2 regions of the Mycobacterium minnesotense genome follow, and region 1 is predicted to be linked to the other one. Evidence: riboswitches for the same ligand, from Rfam matches in the RefSeq annotation. Region 1 holds a riboswitch; the other holds the start of a gene.

Evidence for each region. Region 1 has a riboswitch for cobalamin ahead of G6N09_RS04220 (VWA domain-containing protein). Riboswitches for the same ligand answer to the same signal wherever they lie in the genome.
Region 2: linked by a shared signal. The riboswitch ahead of metE (5-methyltetrahydropteroyltriglutamate--homocysteine S-methyltransferase) and the one ahead of G6N09_RS04220 (VWA domain-containing protein) in region 1 are both predicted to bind cobalamin.

The regions. Positions count from the first base shown of each region.
Region 1 covers NZ_AP022589.1:848,527-857,494, forward strand. The annotation lists gene G6N09_RS04195 (precorrin-8X methylmutase) at 1-361, shown strand, start outside; gene G6N09_RS04200 (precorrin-2 C(20)-methyltransferase) at 372-1,892, shown strand; gene cobM (precorrin-4 C(11)-methyltransferase) at 1,880-2,650, shown strand; gene cbiE (precorrin-6y C5,15-methyltransferase (decarboxylating) subunit CbiE) at 2,636-3,841, opposite strand; gene G6N09_RS04215 (dienelactone hydrolase family protein) at 3,844-4,641, opposite strand; cobalamin riboswitch at 4,686-4,812, shown strand; gene G6N09_RS04220 (VWA domain-containing protein) at 4,837-6,819, shown strand; gene cobO (cob(I)yrinic acid a,c-diamide adenosyltransferase) at 6,819-7,433, shown strand; gene G6N09_RS04230 (bifunctional hydrogenobyrinic acid a,c-diamide synthase/histidinol phosphate aminotransferase CobBC) at 7,436-8,968, shown strand, end outside.
Region 2 covers NZ_AP022589.1:2,929,975-2,938,942, reverse strand. The annotation lists gene G6N09_RS13675 (3-hydroxyacyl-CoA dehydrogenase) at 1-661, opposite strand, end outside; gene G6N09_RS13670 (CaiB/BaiF CoA transferase family protein) at 704-1,789, opposite strand; gene G6N09_RS13665 (enoyl-CoA hydratase) at 1,841-2,650, shown strand; gene G6N09_RS13660 (CPBP family intramembrane glutamic endopeptidase) at 2,676-3,395, opposite strand; gene G6N09_RS13655 (gamma carbonic anhydrase family protein) at 3,474-3,992, opposite strand; gene G6N09_RS13650 (crotonase/enoyl-CoA hydratase family protein) at 3,998-4,786, opposite strand; gene G6N09_RS13645 (thiolase family protein) at 4,801-5,946, opposite strand; gene G6N09_RS13640 (SDR family oxidoreductase) at 6,050-6,709, shown strand; cobalamin riboswitch at 6,755-6,955, shown strand; gene metE (5-methyltetrahydropteroyltriglutamate--homocysteine S-methyltransferase) at 7,090-8,968, shown strand, end outside.

The DNA.
Region 1 (8,968 bases):
GGTGCGCTGCCACCTGCGTGACGAGCGCGTGCCCGAGCTGGCGAAAGAGTGGGGAACCACCCGCTCGGCTGCGGCGGTCTCGCTGTGGGGACCCGAATTGGCCGGTGCCGTCGTCGCGATCGGCAACGCCCCCACCGCGCTGTTCCACCTGCTGGAGATGATCCTCGACGGTGGGCCGCGTCCGGCGGTGATCGTCGGCTGCCCGGTGGGCTTCATCGGTGCCGCCGAGTCCAAGGCCGCATTGGCCGCGCTGCACCACGATCACGGCGTCGACATCCCCTACGTGACCGTGCGGGGAAGACGGGGAGGTTCGGCTATCACCTCGTCCGCGCTGAACGCACTGGCGTCGGACGCCGAATGAAGGGCATCGCATGACCGGCCGCTTTTATGGAGTGGGCCTGGGGCCCGGTGATCCCGAGCTGATCACCCTCAAGGCGGCCCGGATTATCGCCGAGTCCGACGTGGTGGCTTACCACGCCGGGGTGAACAAGTCGTCGTATGCCCGCACTATCGCCGCCGACCTGATCCGCCCCGGCGTCCTCGAAGAAGAGCTGCGCTACCCCGTGACCACCGGGGTCACCGACCACCCCGGCGGCTATGCCGGCGCGCTGGCCGATTTCTACGAGGCCTCCGCCGCCCGGCTGGCCGCCCACCTGGATGCGGGCCGCACGGTGGCGTTGCTGACCGAGGGCGATCCGCTGTTCTACGGCTCGTTCATGTACATGCATGACCGGCTCTCGGCCCGGTTCGACACCGAGATCATCCCCGGGGTCCCAGCATTCAGCGCCGCAACTGCGGCTCTCGGTATGCCGCTGGTGCGCCAGACCGACGTCCTGACCGTGCTGCCGGGCACGCTGAGCGAGCACGAGCTGGCGATGCGGCTGGCCGACACCGACGGCGCCATCATCATGAAACTGGGCCGCACGTTTCCGGCCGTGCGCCGGGCCCTGGCCGCGGCAGGCCGTCTGGAACACGCCTACTACGTCGAGCGCGCCAGTCACCCGCAACAACGCTGGCTGCCGGTGGCCGAGATGGACGAAGCGGACGAGGCAGCTGTCCCCTACCTGTCGCTGATTGTGGTCGACGGGGATTCCCGCAACGGGCAACGCTCACGCACCTCAGCCGAGCCGGAGCCTGCTCAGGCCGCTCCCGTGGCCCAGCCCGCCGAACTGCTGGTAATCGGGCTTGGCCCAGGCCCCGATGGGTGGCTGACCGCCGAGGCCGCCGAGGCGCTGGCAACGGTCGACCACGTAGTGGGTTATGGCCCCTACGTCGCCCGGGTTCCGCAGCGCGAAGGGCTGCAGCGCCACACCTCGGGCAACACCGTGGAGCTGGAACGGGCCCGGTTCGCACTGGACCTGGCCGCCCGCGGCGAGCAGGTGGCCGTGGTGTCCGGCGGCGACGCCGGGGTGTTCGGGATGGCTGCCGCAGTTTTCGAGGCGGCCGATGATCCTCAGTACCAGCATGTTTCGGTGCGGGTTCTGCCTGCGGTGTCGGCGGTGCAGGCGGTGGCCGCGGCGGCGGGCGCCCCGATCGGGGCGGACTTCGCGGTGCTGAGCCTGTCCGATCGACTCAAGCCGTGGGCGGTGATCGAGTCCCGACTGCGCGCGATCGCCGAGGCCGATCTGGTGCTGGCGATCTACAACCCCGCCTCCCGCGCCCGGCCCGACCAGATCGCGATCGCGCGCAAGGTGCTGTTGGAGCACCGGGAAGCGTCGGCCGTGGTGGTCGTCGGCCGTGACATCGGCCGGGAGTCCGAACAGCTCACCGTGACCACGCTGGGCGAACTCGACACCGACACGATCGACATGAAATGCCTTGTCCTGGTGGGCGCTTCGTCGACACGAGCGACCCCGTCGGGAAGGGTGTGGACCCCGAGATGGGTGCGGTAGCGGTCCAGTTCGTCGGCGCCGGCCCGGGCGCCGCGGATCTGCTGACTGTGCGCGCCACCCGGCTGCTGGCCGACGCGGACGTGGTGCTCTACCCGGGTAGCTACCTCGACCCCCATGTCCTCGCGCACTGCTCGCCGGATGCCGAACTCGTCGACACCGCCGAGCTCGATCTCGATGACATCACCGACCGGCTGGTCAGCGCGCATCGGGCCGGGCGCGCCGTGGTGCGGTTGGTGTCTGGGGATCCATCGCTGTACAGCGCGGTCTTCGAGCAGACCCGCCGGCTCGATGCCGCCGGGGTGGCGTGGGCCCTCACCCCCGGCGTGCCCGCCTATGCGGCGGCAGCAGCGGTCCTCGGCCGTGAGCTCACCGTGCCACTGGTGGCGCAGTCCGTGGTGCTGACCCGCACCCAGGCTGCCTCCACCGCGATGCCGCAGCGCGAAGAGCTTCGGGCGTTCGCCGCGACCCAGGCAACGCTGGTGTTGCACCTGGCGATCACCCGCATCCGTGAACTGATGGCCCAGCTGGCTCCCGAGTACGGCCCGGACTGCCCGGTGGCGGTGGTCTACCGCGCATCGCAGCCCGAGGAACTGGTGTTACGCGGCACGATCACCGAGATTGCCGACACGGTCGAAGCTGCGGGTCTTCGGTCGGCAGCGGTCATCCTGGTCGGCCGGGCCGTCGCGGATCTGCCGGATCCGTGCGGCGGCGAGAGCCATCTCTACGACCCGGCGCGGGATCGCTCAGGGCAGGGCTAAAGCCCACTGGGTGATCGCACGACCGGGTGTCCAGCCGGTGAAGGATCCCAACGGCGCGGCCTGTTCGACCTGGATGCGGGTCAGCTCGCCGCCGTGCTCGCGGTAGGCGGCCAGCAGCAGCGTCTCGGCTTCCAGCGTGACGCCGTGGGCCACCAATCGGCCGCCCGGCACCAGGGCCGCCAGGGCCGCATCCAGCACCCCGGGCCGGCTCAACCCGCCGCCGATGAACACGGCATCGGGCGCGGGCAGATCAGCCAACGCCTGCGGGGCCGCGTCACAGACCACCTGCAGCGCGGGCACCCCGAGATTGCCGGCGTTCACCGCGATTCTTTCGGCCCGTGTCTCATCGGCCTCGACGGCGATGGCGCGGCAGGTCGGGTGCGCACGCATCCATTCGATGCCCACCGAGCCGGCACCCGCGCCGACGTCCCACAACCACTGTCCGGGCGCCGGCGCGAGCCGGGCCAGGGCGGCGGCCCGCTGGTCACGTTTGGTGAGCTGGCCGTCGTGGGCGTAGGCATCGTCGGGCAGGCCGGCCACCCAGCCGGCGGTCAGCGGGCCCGACAGTTCCAGGGCGACGATGTTGAGCCGCGGGACGGGGCCGGCGAATGTCGCCGCGGTGGCATCCAGCCTGAATTCATCCACGCCCCCGAGGTCGCCCAGGACCATCATGCGGCTTGCTCCATAGCCGCGGTCGGCCAGCAGAGCAGCCAACTGGTGCGGGGTGTTTTCGTCTGAGGACAGCACCAGCACCCGCCGCTGGGGCGCCAGCTCGCGCAGCACGGCGCGCACGTCACGACCGACGACGCTGATCACCGCGGCGGCCTCCGCGGGCCAGCCCAGCCGAGCACGGGCCAGCGCCACGGACGAGACCGCCGGCACCACCGTCACCCTCTCGGTACCGAACAGCCCGATCAGCGTGGTGCCGATCCCACTGAGCAGTGGATCACCCGATGCCAGCGCCACGATCCGCAGACCCGCCAGGTCGTCGAACAGCGCAGGCAGACCGGCGTGCAGCGGGGCCGGCCAGCGGATCCGTCGTTGGCCGTCGGCGTGCGGCAGCAGCGCCAGTTGGCGGGGCGCCCCCAGCACGACCTCGGCCGCCAGCACGATCTCGCGGGCCGGTTCGGGCAGACCGGCCCAGCCGTCGGCGCCGATGCCGACGACGGCGATGGATTCGGCGGCAGGCACCGCTATGTCAGGCGCTCGGTCAGGAACTGCACTACTCGTTTGCGCGCCTCGTAGGCCGGGTGGCCGTCGACTTCGCGAACCTGGTCGGTGAGTACCGAGTGCGCCATCCGCGACAGACCGTGCGGGTTGCCCGGCGACGAGTCGATCTCGATCACCTCGAAGGCGTCCCCGAGCCGGGCCTTGAGCGTCGCGAAGCGGTCCCCGGGGGCCATCTTGTCCTCACTGAATCGCAGACCCAGCGCGCACAGGCCGTCGCTGGCGGCCCGGTCGGCGACGACGCCCAGCTCCACCTCCGAGAGGCCGGGGTCGCGGCGCTGCTTCGGCGTGAGCGGGATCGGCACGGAAGGCTGGCTGAGCACGGGGGCCAGCACGGCGTCGTCGACGGCCGCGGCCAGGGCGAAGCCTCCGGTGAAGCACTCGCCGATCACCCCGACTCCCTTTCCGGGGGTCTTGGCGTTGAGGTCACGCGCCAGCGCCCGCAGAAACTGGGTGACCGGCCGCTGCTTGTCGGTGGCGAACGCGGCGAACTCGCGCGTCACGCAGGCACGGGCGATCGTCGTCAATGCGTAGCCGGGTGTGATCGCCTTGCCGGGTTGGCCGAACAGCGAGGGAATCGCCACGGTGAAACCGTTGTCCACCAAGTGATTTCCCAATGCCAGCACGCCGGGGTGCGCGCCCGGGATCTCGGGGATCAGCACAACGCCGGGGCCCTGGCCCTTGCGATATACGTCGTGGGTGAACTCACCGCCGGTGAACGGCTCGGCGACCCATCCGGTCAAGTCTGCTTCGGGTGCACTCACTGGTCCTGTGCCCTTTCTCTCGGTCGGGGTCTGCGGCCCCGGGTGTTAGGGTATCGGCGCGAAGTGCCAGGGAAGTCGGTGTGACTCCGACACAGGCCCGCTACGGTGTTCCGCGGCGCATTCCGATGCGCCCCGGTCAGTCCGAATACCGGCTTCGCGTCGCCAACAGATGTTGGCCACACGAGCGGAGCCTCCATGCAACAGCTGTACCCCTTTCCTGCCGTCCTCGGCGGCGACCCGGACGATCCGGGCGGCCTCGACGACATGGCGCTGGCGCTTATCTTGAGCACGATCTCCCCCGGTATCGGCGGCGTGCTGATCCGCGGCGAGAAGGGCACCGCCAAATCGACGCTGGTCCGGGCCCTGGCCCAGGTGCTGCCGCCGATCGACGTGGTGGCCGGCGACCGGTTCTCTTCGGATCCCACTGAGCCGAACCCGCTCTCCCCCGACGGCCCGTTCGCGTCCGACACCCCCGTCGAGACCCGCCCTGTTCGCCTGGTCGAGCTGCCGGTGGGTGCCACCGAGGACCGGGTGGTGGGTTCCATCCACCTGGGGCGGGCGCTCGGCGGTGGCACCGTGGAGTTCGAGCCCGGACTGTTGGCCCGGGCCAACCGCGGCATCCTCTACGTCGACGAGGTCAACCTGCTGGCAGATCACCTGGTGGACCTGCTGCTGGACGCCGCCGCGATGGGACGCCTCACCGTGGAGCGCGACTCGATTTCGGTGACCCATGCGGCACGTTTCGTGATCGTCGGGACCATGAACCCCGAGGAAGGCGAGCTGCGTCCCCAACTGCTCGATCGATTCGGGCTGACCGTCGAAGTCGCCGCGCCACGTGATCCGGCGCTGCGGGCCGAGGCGGTGCGCCGGCGACTGGCCTTCGACGCCGATCCGGCCGGTTTCGCCGCCACCTACGCTGCAGCCGAAGACCGGGTGCGGTCCCGAATCCGTCAGGCCCAACAGCTACTGCCGCAGGTGGCGCTCACGGACACAGTGCTGGTGAAGATCGGTGAGATCTGCTCCGCGCTGGACGTCGACGGCCTGCGCGGCGACATCGTCTGCGCCCGCACCGCCGTCGCGCATGCGGCGTGGCAGGGACGCGACGCGGTGACGCTCGAAGATCTCCGGGTGGCGGCCCGGCTGGCCCTGCCGCATCGGCGCAGGCGCAAGCCTTTCGATGCCCCGGGGCTGGACGAGTCCGAGCTCGACGAGCTGCTCCCGCCGGACCGTGGGCCCGATCCCGAGCCCGACCCCGAGCCGGACGGTCCACAACCGGACGGTCCGCCCGATGACGGGCACGCCGCGCCCCGCTCGGATCAGACCGGAACACCCCAGTCGACACCCGGATCCACCTCGACAGTGGGCGCCGACTCCCCTTACCGGGCAAGACTGTTCTCGGTCGACGGCGTGGGCGAGGGACGCAGCGGCCGACGCAGCAGGGCGCGCACCAGTTCGGGGCGCCGGGTGGGTGCCACCGCGGCCGCCACCACCGGCGGCCTACATCTGTTCGAGACGCTGCGGGCCGCCGCACCGCATCAGGGTGCCCGGGGCCGAGAGCAGGGGCCGATGATTCTGGCGGCGGCCGATCTGCGGCGCGCGGTTCGCGAGGGCCGGGAGGCCAACCTGGTGCTGTTCGTGGTCGACACCTCCGGGTCGATGGCGGCCGCGGAGCGGATGCGCCATGTCAAGACCGCGATCGTGTCGCTGCTGCTGGACGCCTACCGGCGCCGGGACCGGGTGGCGGTGGTGACATTCCGGGATACCCGGGCGGAGTTGGTGTTGCCCGCGACCGGTTCGGTGGAGGTGGCCGCCGCTCGGCTCGATGAGTTGCCCGCCGGTGGCCGTACCCCTCTGGCTGAGGGGCTGGTGGAGGCCACCGAGCTCATTCGCCGGGAGCGCCTGCGCGACCCGGCCTGCCGTCCACTGCTCGTGGTCCTGACAGACGGCCGCGCCACCTCCGGTACCGACCCAGTATCACGATCCCTGACTGCCGCCGACAGCATTGCCCGACAAGGCTTTTCGTCGGTCGTAGTGGACTGCGAGAGCGGCCGGATGCGGCTCGGGCTGGCCCGCACGCTGGCCGAGCGACTGGGCGCCGAATACGTCGCCCTGCCCCAGGTGAGCGCCGAGGCACTGACCGGCGTCGTCCGCGACGCCACCGGACGAGGAGCCGCCTGATGCCGCAGGGACAACCGTTGACGGTGCCTGACGACAACCTGACCACCCGCCAACGCCGAAACCGTCCGCTGCTGATGGTGCACACCGGCGACGGCAAGGGGAAGTCCACGGCGGCATTCGGGTTGGCGCTGCGCGGCTGGAATCAGGGCTTCGACATCGGCGTCTTCCAGTTCGTGAAGTCGGCGAAATGGCGCGTTGGCGAACAGAGCGTGCTCGAGCGGCTAGGCGCACTGCACACCGAGACCGGCGAGGGCGGCCCGGTCCAGTGGCACAAGATGGGATCGGGCTGGTCATGGAGCCGCAAGGCCGGCGGCGTCGAGGATCACGCCGGCGACGCCGCCGAGGGCTGGGCCCAGATCAAGGAACGCCTGGCGGCACAGACCCATGACCTCTACATCCTGGACGAGTTCACCTATCCGATGGGCTGGGGATGGGTGGACGTCGACGACGTCGTGGAGACGTTGGCCAACCGGCCGGGCCACCAGCACGTCGTCATCACCGGCAGGCGTGCCGACCCGAGGCTGATCGAGATCGCCGACCTGGTCACCGAAATGGGCAACATCAAACATCCGATGGACGCCGGCCAGAAGGGCCAGCGCGGCATCGAATGGTGAGCGTGGCCGTTCCGCTGCCCCGGGTGGTGATCGCTGCGCCGGCATCCGGGCACGGCAAGACCACGGTGGCAGTCGGGCTGATGGCGGCGCTGTCCGCCCGCGGCATGCAGGTCAGCGGCCACAAGGTCGGCCCGGACTACATCGACCCCGGCTATCACGCGCTGGCCACCGGCCGGCCGGCCCGCAACCTGGATCCCTACCTGGTGGGGCCGCAACGCATCGTGCCCTTGCTGCTGCACGGCGCGGCAGGGGCGGATATCGCCGTGATCGAAGGCGTGATGGGGCTTTTCGACGGACGCCTGGGTACCGAAGGCGAGGCCTCCACCGCCCATGTCGCGGCGCTGACGACCACGCCGGTGGTGTTGGTCGTCGACGTCTCGCACGCTTCGCGGACGCATGCGGCGGTGGTGGCCGGCCTGGCCGGTTTCGATCCTTCGGTACACGTCGCCGGGGTGGTACTGAACAAGGCCGGCAGCTCCCGACACGCCGACGAAGTGGTTGCCGCGTTGCGCCCCAGTGGCATTCCGGTGCTCGGGGTGTTGCCCCGCGACACAGGAGTCCACACGCCGTCACGGCATCTGGGCCTGGTGCCGGCGGCCGAGCGTGACGAGTCGGCCGCCATGATCGCCCGGCTGGCCGAGCTGATGGAGCAGTGCGTGGAGCTGGACACGCTGCTGGAACTGGCACGCCAGGCTCCGGGGTTGTCCGGCAGCGCCTGGGACCCTGCCGCCCACATCACCGCCGCGTCGCCGCGCCGGCCGGTGGTGGCTGTCGCCGCGGGGCGAGCGTTCACGTTCGGCTACACCGAGACATTCGAGCTGCTGCGCGCCGCGGGTTGCGAAGTGGTGAGCTTCGATCCACTCACCGACACTGCGCTGCCGGCCGGAACCGCCGGCATCTACCTGGGCGGCGGGTTCCCCGAGGTCTACGCCGAGCACCTGGGCGCCAACACCGCATTGTTGGGTGCACTGCGGGCCGCGATCGCGGCGGGAGTGCCGACCGTCGCCGAGTGCGGCGGACTGGCGTACCTGTGCCGGCGAGTGGGTGACGACGACGGGGTCGGGGCCCTGCCGGGCTGCGCGGCGATGACCCCGCGCCTGACGCTGGGCTACCGGGAGGCCACCGCGGGGGCCGACACCCTGCTGACGCGAGCCGGCGATCAAGTCACCGGCCACGAATTCCACCGGACTCGGGTCACTTTCGATCGTCCCGTCGACGCGGCCTGGGAGCTTCCCGGCGGGCCGGACGGCTACGCCTCGGCGAGCCTGCATGCCTCCTACCTGCACACGCATTGGGCCGGGTATCCCGCGCTGGCGCAACGTTTCACCGAGGCGGTGCACGGCTTCAGCGGCCCCGATCTGCACCATCACGGCGATATCGAGGCGGCCTCTGGGCTGCTCGATTTCGCGGTCAACGTCTACGCCGGGCCGCGCCCGGACTGGCTCGAGCACGCCCTGCACGCGTCACTCGACGATGCCGTGGCGTACCCGCAGGCATCGGCAGCCCACGCCGCGTTGGCCGCCCGGCATGGTGTC
Region 2 (8,968 bases), 2.1 Mb from region 1:
ACTCGTCGGGGTCGCCGAGCCGCGACGGGTGCGGCACCTGCGCGCCCAGCGACTTCTGCGCCTCCTCGGGCAGCGAGCCCAGCAGCGGGGTCTTGAACAGGCCCGGCGCGATGGTGCACACCCGGATCAGGTCGCGCGAGAGGTCACGCGCGATCGGCAGGGTCATGCCGACCACACCGCCCTTGGACGCCGAGTAGGCGGCCTGCCCGATCTGACCCTCGAACGCCGCCACCGAAGCGGTGTTGATGATGACCCCACGCTCGCCGTCGATCGGCTCGGTCTTGGCGATCCGCTCGGCCGAGAGCCGCAGGACGTTGAAAGTGCCGATCAGGTTCACCTGAATGATCTTGGTGAAGGCATCCAGCGGGAAGGCGCCGTCTTTGCTCAGCGTTTTGATCGCGTTGCCGATGCCGGCGCAGTTGACGTTGATCCGCACCGGTCCCATGGACTCAGCGACGTCCAGTGCAGCGGTCACGGCCTCGGGGTCGGCCACATTGGCCTCCACGAAGCGGGCCCGGTCGCCGAGCTCCTTGACGGTGTCCTCACCCCTGAGGTCGATCACCACGACCTGTCCGCCGGCGTCCAGCAGGCGCTTGGCTGTCGCCAAACCCAATCCGGAAGCACCGCCGGTGACAACGGCTACCGCGTCCTTGATCTGCACTCTCTTGGCCCCTCTCAATCCCAACCGTCTGGTTGGTCGGGACTATACCCAGTCGTTCAGGATGGTCTCGTTGTCGGCTCCCAGAACGGCCGGCGGCGTGGGGACCTCGGGAGCGGTTCGAGAGAACCGCGGCGCCGGCATCGGCTGCAGATAGCCGTTGACGTCGTAGAAGGTGTCACGTTCGGCGATGTGCGAATCGGCCTCAACCTCGCCGAACGCCAGTACCGGTGCCACGCAGGCATCCGAGCCGGCGAACACCGCGGTCCAGTGATCGCGGTCGTGGGCGGCGAACGCCTCGGTGAGAGTGGCCCGCAACTGGGGCCAGCTGGTCACGTCGTTCTGCGCCGGCAACGCCGCGGGATCCAGCTCCAGCTTGGCCAGCAGTTCGGCGTAGAACTGCGGCTCGATGGCACCGACCGACACGTACCGCCCATCGGAGCATTCGTAGGTGTCGTAGTAGGGCGCTCCGGTGTCGAGCATGTTGACCCCACGCTCGTCATTCCACATGCCCTGAGCACGGAAGCTCCACATCATGGCCGACAGCACGCTGGCCCCGTCGACCATCGCCGCGTCGATCACCTGCCCCTTGCCCGAGGTCTGACGTTCCCACAGCGCAGCCAAGATGCCGACCAGCAGGAACATCGACCCACCACCGAAGTCGCCGGCCAGGTTCAGCGGCGGCACCGGCTTCTCGCCGTTGCGGCCGATCGCGTGCAGCACGCCGGTGATCGAGATGTAGTTGATGTCATGGCCGGCCTGCTGGGAACGCGGACCGGATTGGCCCCAGCCGGTCATCCGGCCGTAGATCAGCCTTTCGTTGACCTTGGCGCAGTCCTCGGGACCCAGGCCCAGCCGCTCGGTGACGCCCGGGCGGAAGCCCTCGATCAGCACATCGGCGTTGGCCACCAGCGCCAGCACCAGATCGCGCCCTTCCGGCGACTTCAAGTCGGCGGTCACCGAACGCCGGTTGCGCAGCATGGCGTCCTTGCTGGGTCCACCACCGAACTTCGGCTGCCGATCCACGCGGACCACGTCGGCGCCCAGGTCGCCCAGGATCATCGCCGCGTGCGGCCCCGGTCCGATCCCGGCCAGTTCGATGACCCGCAGCCCCGCCAGTGGTCCCGCCATATCTGCCTCCTCGTCGAATGCCTGTGTGTTCTGCATCCTAGGGTGAGGGCCATGACTGCAATCGACTCCGGCATCGACACCCTCGCAGCGGTGGCAGGCCTGTCCGTCGCCCTGACCGACGGGGTGCTCTCGGTGACCATCGACCGCCCCGACAGCCTCAACTCGGTGACCACCGGAGTGCTGGCCGGGATCGCCGACGCCATGGAGGCTGCCGCCCGCGACCCCCGGGTGCGGGTGGTGCGGTTCGGCGGCGCGGGTCGCGGCTTCTGTTCGGGAGCCGGGATCAGCGCCGAGGATGCGACCGACGAACTGGCGACCGAGATCATCATCGAAGCCAACCGGGCGATCCGGGCGATGGTCGCGCTGCCCAGGCCGATTGTGGCCGTGGTGCAGGGCCCGGCGGCTGGCATCGGCGTATCGCTGGCGCTGGCCTGCGACCTGATCGTGGCCTCCGAGAAGGCGTTTTTCCTGTTGGCGTTCACCAAGATTGGGCTGATGCCCGACGGCGGCGCTTCGGCGCTGGTCGCCGCGGCCATCGGCCGGACACGCGCCATGCGGCTGGCCCTGCTGGCCGAACGACTCTCGGCCGCCGACGCATTGGAGTGGGGACTGATCAGCGCGGTGCACCCGGCCGAGGAGTTCGACGCCGAGGTGGACAAGCTAATGGCCAGCCTGCTGGCCGGACCCGCCGCAGCCTTGGCCAAGACCAAGCACGCCATCAACACCGCGACCCTGACCGAACTCGATGCCACGCTGGACCGCGAATACGTCGGACAGTCGGTTCTGTTGAACTCCCACGACTTCCGCGAAGGCACCCGGGCGTTTCAGGAGCGACGCTCCCCCCACTTCACCGACAACTGAGGTTCGGGGCAGCAGGCGGTTCGCGCTAGAGCCCGAAGATCGGCGGCAACGCCACAACCATCATCAGCCCCCACACCATGTGGGTGATCACCGGCGCCAGGATGCCACCGGTGGCGCGGCGTTCGATGGCGCAGACGGTACCGAGCACCAGCGCAGCCAGTCCCACCATGAGGTTGCCTGCGGTCATCATCGCCGCGACGTAGAGCAGGGTGGAGAACACCATCGGGGAGCGGCGACCGAACGCGCTGAATAGGGCGCCGCGGAAGAACAACTCCTCGGCGATCGCGTTGACCAGCGCGATCACCACCACCAGCCGCCAGGACACCTCGGTGGTGTAGGTCAGGATCGCGACCACCTGATTGGCCAGCAGCGGAATGTCTTGAACCGCAAGCCCGCCGAGCAGGAAAACGGAACCGAGCACCAGACCCACGCCGGTACCGGTGAACACCGGCCGCTCGTTGCGCCCCCGGAACCTCAGCACGCCCAGGTGCAACGGTCCGGCCGCGACCGCACCCACCGTCCAGACTGCGGCCAATACCAGCGACAGCCAGTAGAACGCCGGGTCACCCGGCAGCTTGCTGTGCATCAGGCTGAGCACCGCGGCACCGATCACCACCACGATCCCGACCACGACCCGGCGGCGCTGCACCACTGCCCGTGGTTCGTGATAGGGCGGTGCGACTTTGGTGACGATTTTGGTGATCTCGCGCAGCAGGCCAGGACGGACTGGACTGATCTGGGTCATACGAGACGTCCCCTCAGCGGCGGGTTGAGCACGTCCCTTGAACGTAGCGGCCCAAGTGCCGCCGGTGGCGCAAATGGGCTAGTTCGCCCGATGTAGTTCCCTCAACAGCCCATAACCGACCGCGTTGTACCGGTTGTTGTCGACTTCGGCGTCGCTGAGTTCGCGCCGCACTTTGCCCGGCACCCCCGCCACCAGCGATCGGGGCGGCACCACCATGCCCTGCGGGATCACCGCGCCGGCGGCGACGAGCGACCCCTCGCCCACCACCGCACCGTTGAGCACGATCGCCCCCATCCCGATCAGACAGCCATCGCCGATGGTGCAGCCATGCAGCACGGCGTTATGCCCGACGCTGACGTGTTCGCCGACTCGGCAGGGAAAGTCCTTGTCGACGTGGATGGTGACCCCGTCTTGGATGTTGGACTCGGCACCGATCTCGATCGGTTCGACCTCGGCGCGCAGCGTCGCCGAATACCAAACGCTGGCCCCGGCGGCCAGGCTGACCTGGCCGATCAGGGTCGCGTTGGGTGCCACCCATGACTGGGCGTGCCGCTGCGGAACAAAGTCCCCGATCGAGATGATCAGTGGCTCAGGCACGCCGCTCAACGTGCCTTCCACACCGGCGCGCGCTTCTCGGCGAACGCCCGGGGTCCTTCCTTGGCATCCTCGGACCGAAGCAGGGTGGAGAACTCGCGTCCGGTCCTGGCCCAGCCCGCCACCTCGTCGGTGATGACGCCGTCGTCGACCCCGTAGGCGATCCGCTTGCTGGCCTGCACCGACAACGGTGCATTGCCGGTGATGCGTTCGGCCAGCTCCAGCGCTGCTTCGAGGGCTTTGCCGTCCTCGACCACCCGGTTGACCAATCCCCACTGGGCCGCGTCGGCCGCGGAGATCGGGTCCCCGGTGTAGAGCAGTTCGAGGGCAACCTTGCGGGGCAGCTGGTCGACGATGCGGAACACGCCGCCCGCCCCGGCGACCAGACCCCGCTTGACCTCGGGCAGCCCGAACTGGGCCCGCTGCTCGGCGATCACCAGGTCGCTGGCCAGCGCCAACTCGGTCCCGCCACCGAGTGCGGTGCCGTTGACCGCGGCGATGGTGGGCTTGTCGATGAAGTGCTGCACGTAACCGGCGAAGCCCCACTCCGGGTGTTCGGGGTGGAAGATGTTCTCCCGGTTGGCGATCGCCTTGAGGTCGGCTCCGGCGCTGAAGGACTTGTCGCCGGCGCCGGTGAGCACCACCGCGCGAACCTCGTCGTCGGCCTGCGCCTGTGCCAGTGCGTCACCGATGCCGGCGCTCACGGCGCCGTTGATGGCGTTGCGGGCGTCGGGCCGGTTGATCGTGATGAGCAGGACGTTTCCGCGCCGCTCTACCAGAACGGCCCCTTCACTCACAGCAGCTCCAGCACTCACAACAGCTCCAGAATGGTCGCGTTGGCCTGGCCGCCACCCTCACACATGGTCTGCAGTCCGTAACGAATTCCGTTGGCGCGCATGTGGTAAAGCATGGTGGTCATGATCCGGGCGCCGGATCCGCCGAGCGGGTGGCCCAGTGCGATGGCTCCACCGTTGGGGTTGAGCCTGGCGGGGTCAGCACCGATCTCGGCGAGCCACGCCATGGGCACCGGAGCAAAGGCCTCGTTGACCTCGAACACCCCGATGTCGTCGACACTGAGCCCCGAGCGCTTCAGCGCCTTCTGGGTGGCCGGGATGGGCCCGGACAGCATCATCACCGGGTCAGACCCGGCCAGTGACGCGGTGTGCACCCGCGCCAGCGGGGTCAGTCCCAGTTCCTTGGCTTTTTCCGCCGACATGAACAGCAACGCGGCCGAGCCATCCGAGATCTGGCTGGAGTTGCCGGCGTGGATCACGCCGTCCTCTTTGAAAGCCGGCTTGAGCTGGGCCATCTTCTCCAGGGTGGTGCCGCGGCGAATGCCCTCGTCTTCGCTGACGACATTGCCCTCGGAGTCGGTGATCGAGACGATCTCGTCCTTGAAGGCACCGGCGTCTTGGGCGTTGCCGGCCTTTTCGTGCGACGCCAGCGCGAACTCGTCGAGCGCGGTGCGGCTCAGGCCCCACTGGGTGGCCATCATCTCGGCGCCGATGCCCTGGTTCGGCGTCTGGCTGTAGCGCGCCTTGAAGGAGTCGCCGTACGGCCGGCCGCCGTTGGCCAGCGACGAACCCATCGGAGTGCGCGACATCGACTCGACGCCACCGGCGACGACGACGTCGTAGTGTCCGGCCACCACACCGGCCGCGGCGAAGTGCACCGACTGCTGGCTGGAACCGCACTGGCGGTCCACCGTCACCGCGGGGACGCTCTCGGGCCAGCCCGCGCTCAGCACGGCGGTACGGCCGATGTCGAGAGCCTGCTCACCGGCCTGCATCACACAGCCCCAGATCACGTCGTCGACCAGCGCCGGGTCCACACCGGCCCGGGTGACCAGACCGTTGAGCACCTGGGCAGACAGCTCGGCCGGGTGCACCCCGGACAGTCCGCCGTTGCGCTTGCCGACAGGCGCGCGCACCGCTTCGACGATGACGGCTTCAGCCATGGGTGCTCCTTAGTTTGTTCGCGGTTTGTTGCCTCGATTGTCAACCGGGCCACTCGGCGCTTGTCAGCGGGGGTCACTCCGGGCCTCACGTACCGTCGAATCCATGGCACGCATCGTGATCATCGGCGGCCACGGCAAAATCGCCCTGCTGCTCGCCCCGCTTCTGACTCAATCCCGCCACCAGGTCAGTTCGGTGTTCCGCAATCCCGACCACGCGCCGCAGGTGGCGGCCACCGGCGCGGTCCCTGTGGTGGCCGACATCGAGCAACTCGACACCGGCGGGTTGAGCCGCCTGCTGGCCGACCATGACGCGGTGGTGTTCTCCGCCGGTGCCGGTGGCGGCAATCCGGCCCGTACCTATGCCGTGGACCGTGATGCCGCGATGCGCACCGTCGACGCCGCCGCGCAGTCCGGCGTTCGACGGTTCGTGATGGTGTCCTACTTCGGAGCCGGCCCCGATCACGGTGTGCCCGAAGGCGATTCCTTTTATCCGTACGCGCAGGCCAAAGCCGCCGCCGACGCCCATCTGCGTGCCACCGACTTGGATTGGACGGTGCTGGGTCCGAGCCGGCTCACCGCGGAGCCGGCGACCGGCCGGATCGCCGTCGGCCCCGACACCGGCAAGGCGCAGGTTTCCCGCGGCAACGTCGCGTTAGCGATCGCGGCCTGCCTGGCTGACGACGCGACCATCGGCCGCACCATCGAATTCAATGACGGCCCCACCCCGATCCCGGAGGCACTCGCCGGCGGCCCGGCCGAGTAATCTCGATCACGCAACTGGTCTGCCGTTGCCGCAGTAGTCGCGGCCTCGGCATCGAGCGCAACACGGTGTGTGTGGAGCGCGAGAGGGAACCCGGTGAGAATCCGGGACTGTCCCGCAGCGGTATGCAGGAACGACCGCCGTCATAAGCACTGGTCATGGGTTCGCCCGACTGGGAAGCGACGGCCATTAGGAGCACCTCGGTGCGCGCCTGCGAGTCCGAATACCTGCCTGTTGTGCTGGGCGCGCCGCGCCCGGCGGATCAACGCCTCGCGGAATAGGCGTCTGGTTTTGAGGGTTGTGGTGCTTTATATAGGCACGGGACCGGATCAGCTGGACGACTGCTGGCGTTGACCCACCCTCGTCAATCGAAGGACCACATCGTGACCGCTCAACCCTTTACCGCCACCGTTCTCGGCACACCGCGCATCGGACCTCGCCGCGAACTCAAGCGAGCCACCGAGAGTTACTGGGCCGGCCGGATCGGCCAGGACGAACTGAAAAAGGTGGCCGCCGGCCTGCGCCGCGACACCTGGGCGCAACTGGCCGCCGCCGGACTGGACTCAGTGCCGGTGAACACCTTCTCCTACTACGACCAGATGCTCGACACCGCGGTGCTGCTGGGCGCTCTGCCCGCCCGCGTGGCCGGTGTCTCCGACGAGCTGGACCGCTACTTCGCCGCGGCCCGGGGCAATGCCGACATCGCCCCGCTGGAGATGACGAAGTGGTTCGACACCAACTACCACTACATCGTTCCCGAGATCGGTCCCGACACCACGTTCGCCCTGAACCCGGCCAAGGTGCTCTCCGAGCTCACCGAAGCCAAGGAACAAGGCGTCAACGCGCGGCCGGTAATCATCGGACCGGTCACCTTCCTGCTGCTGAGCAAGGCCGTTGACGGCGCCGCGGCGCCCATCGAGCGGCTCGACGAGCTGACCGACGTCTACGCCGAACTGCTGGGCCAGCTGGCGCAGGCCGGCGCGCAGTGGGTCCAGATCGACGAACCGGTGCTGGTCACCGACATCTCCGCCGACGCCCCCGCGCTGGCCGAGCAGGTCTACAACCGTCTGGGCGCACTGACCAAGCGGCCGGCGATCTTCGTGGCCACGTACTTCGGTGACCCCGGCGAAGGATTGGCGGCGCTGGCTCGTACCCCGGTCGAGGCCATCGGCGTTGACCTGGTCTACGGCCCCGACACCAAGATCGCGTCGGTGCCGGAGTTGGCCTCCAAGACCTTGGTCGCCGGTGTGGTCGACGGCCGCAACATCTGGCGTACCGACCTGCAGGCCGCACTGGCCAAGCTGGCGAGCCTGCTGGGTTCAGCCGAGGCGGTGGCTGTTTCTACGTCGTGCTCGACACTGCACGTGCCCTACTCGCTGGAGCCCGAGACCGGTCTGGACGACGCACTGCGCAGCTGGCTGGCGTTCGGCGCCGAGAAGGTGGCCGAAGTCGCCACCCTGGCACGCGCCCTGCGTGACGGGCGGGACGCCGTGGCGCAGGAGATCGCCGCGTCCAACGCCGCGGTGGCCTCCCGCGAGTCCGACCCGCGCCTGAACAACGCTGAGCTGCGCGCGCAGATCGCCGAGATCCGGTCGGCCGGCGTCCAGCGCGGTTCGGCGCAGGCCCGCCGCGCCGCCCAGGACGAGCGGCTACACCTGCCGCCACTACCGACCACCACCATCGGCTCGTTCCCGCAGACCGTGGAGATCCGCAAGGCCCGCGCCGCGCTGGTGGCCGGGGAGATCGACGACGCCGAGTACACCAACCGGATGAAGTCCGAAGTCGCCGCCGTCATCAAGCTGCAGGAAGACCTCGGCCTCGACGTGCTGGTGCACGGCGAGCCCGAGCGCAACGACATGGTGCAGTACTTCGCCGAGCAGCTGGAGGGCTTCTTCGCCACCAGCAACGGCTGGGTGCAGTCCTACGGCAGCCGCTGCGTGCGTCCGCCGGTGCTGTTCGGTGACGTCACGCGGCCCAACCCCATGACCGTCGACTGGGCCACCTACGCCCAGTCGCTGACCGACAAGCCGGTCAAGGGCATGCTCACCGGGCCGGTCACCATCCTGGCCTGGTCGTTCGTCCGTGACGACCAGCCGCTTGCCGACACCGCCTATCAGGTGGCGCTGGCGATTCGCGAAGAGACCGTGGACCTGGAGGCGGCCGGTATCGCGGTGATCCAGGTCGACGAGCCGGCTCTGCGCGAGCTGCTGCCGGTGCGCGACGCCGACAAGGCGGCGTACCTGGATTGGGCGGTGGGTTCGT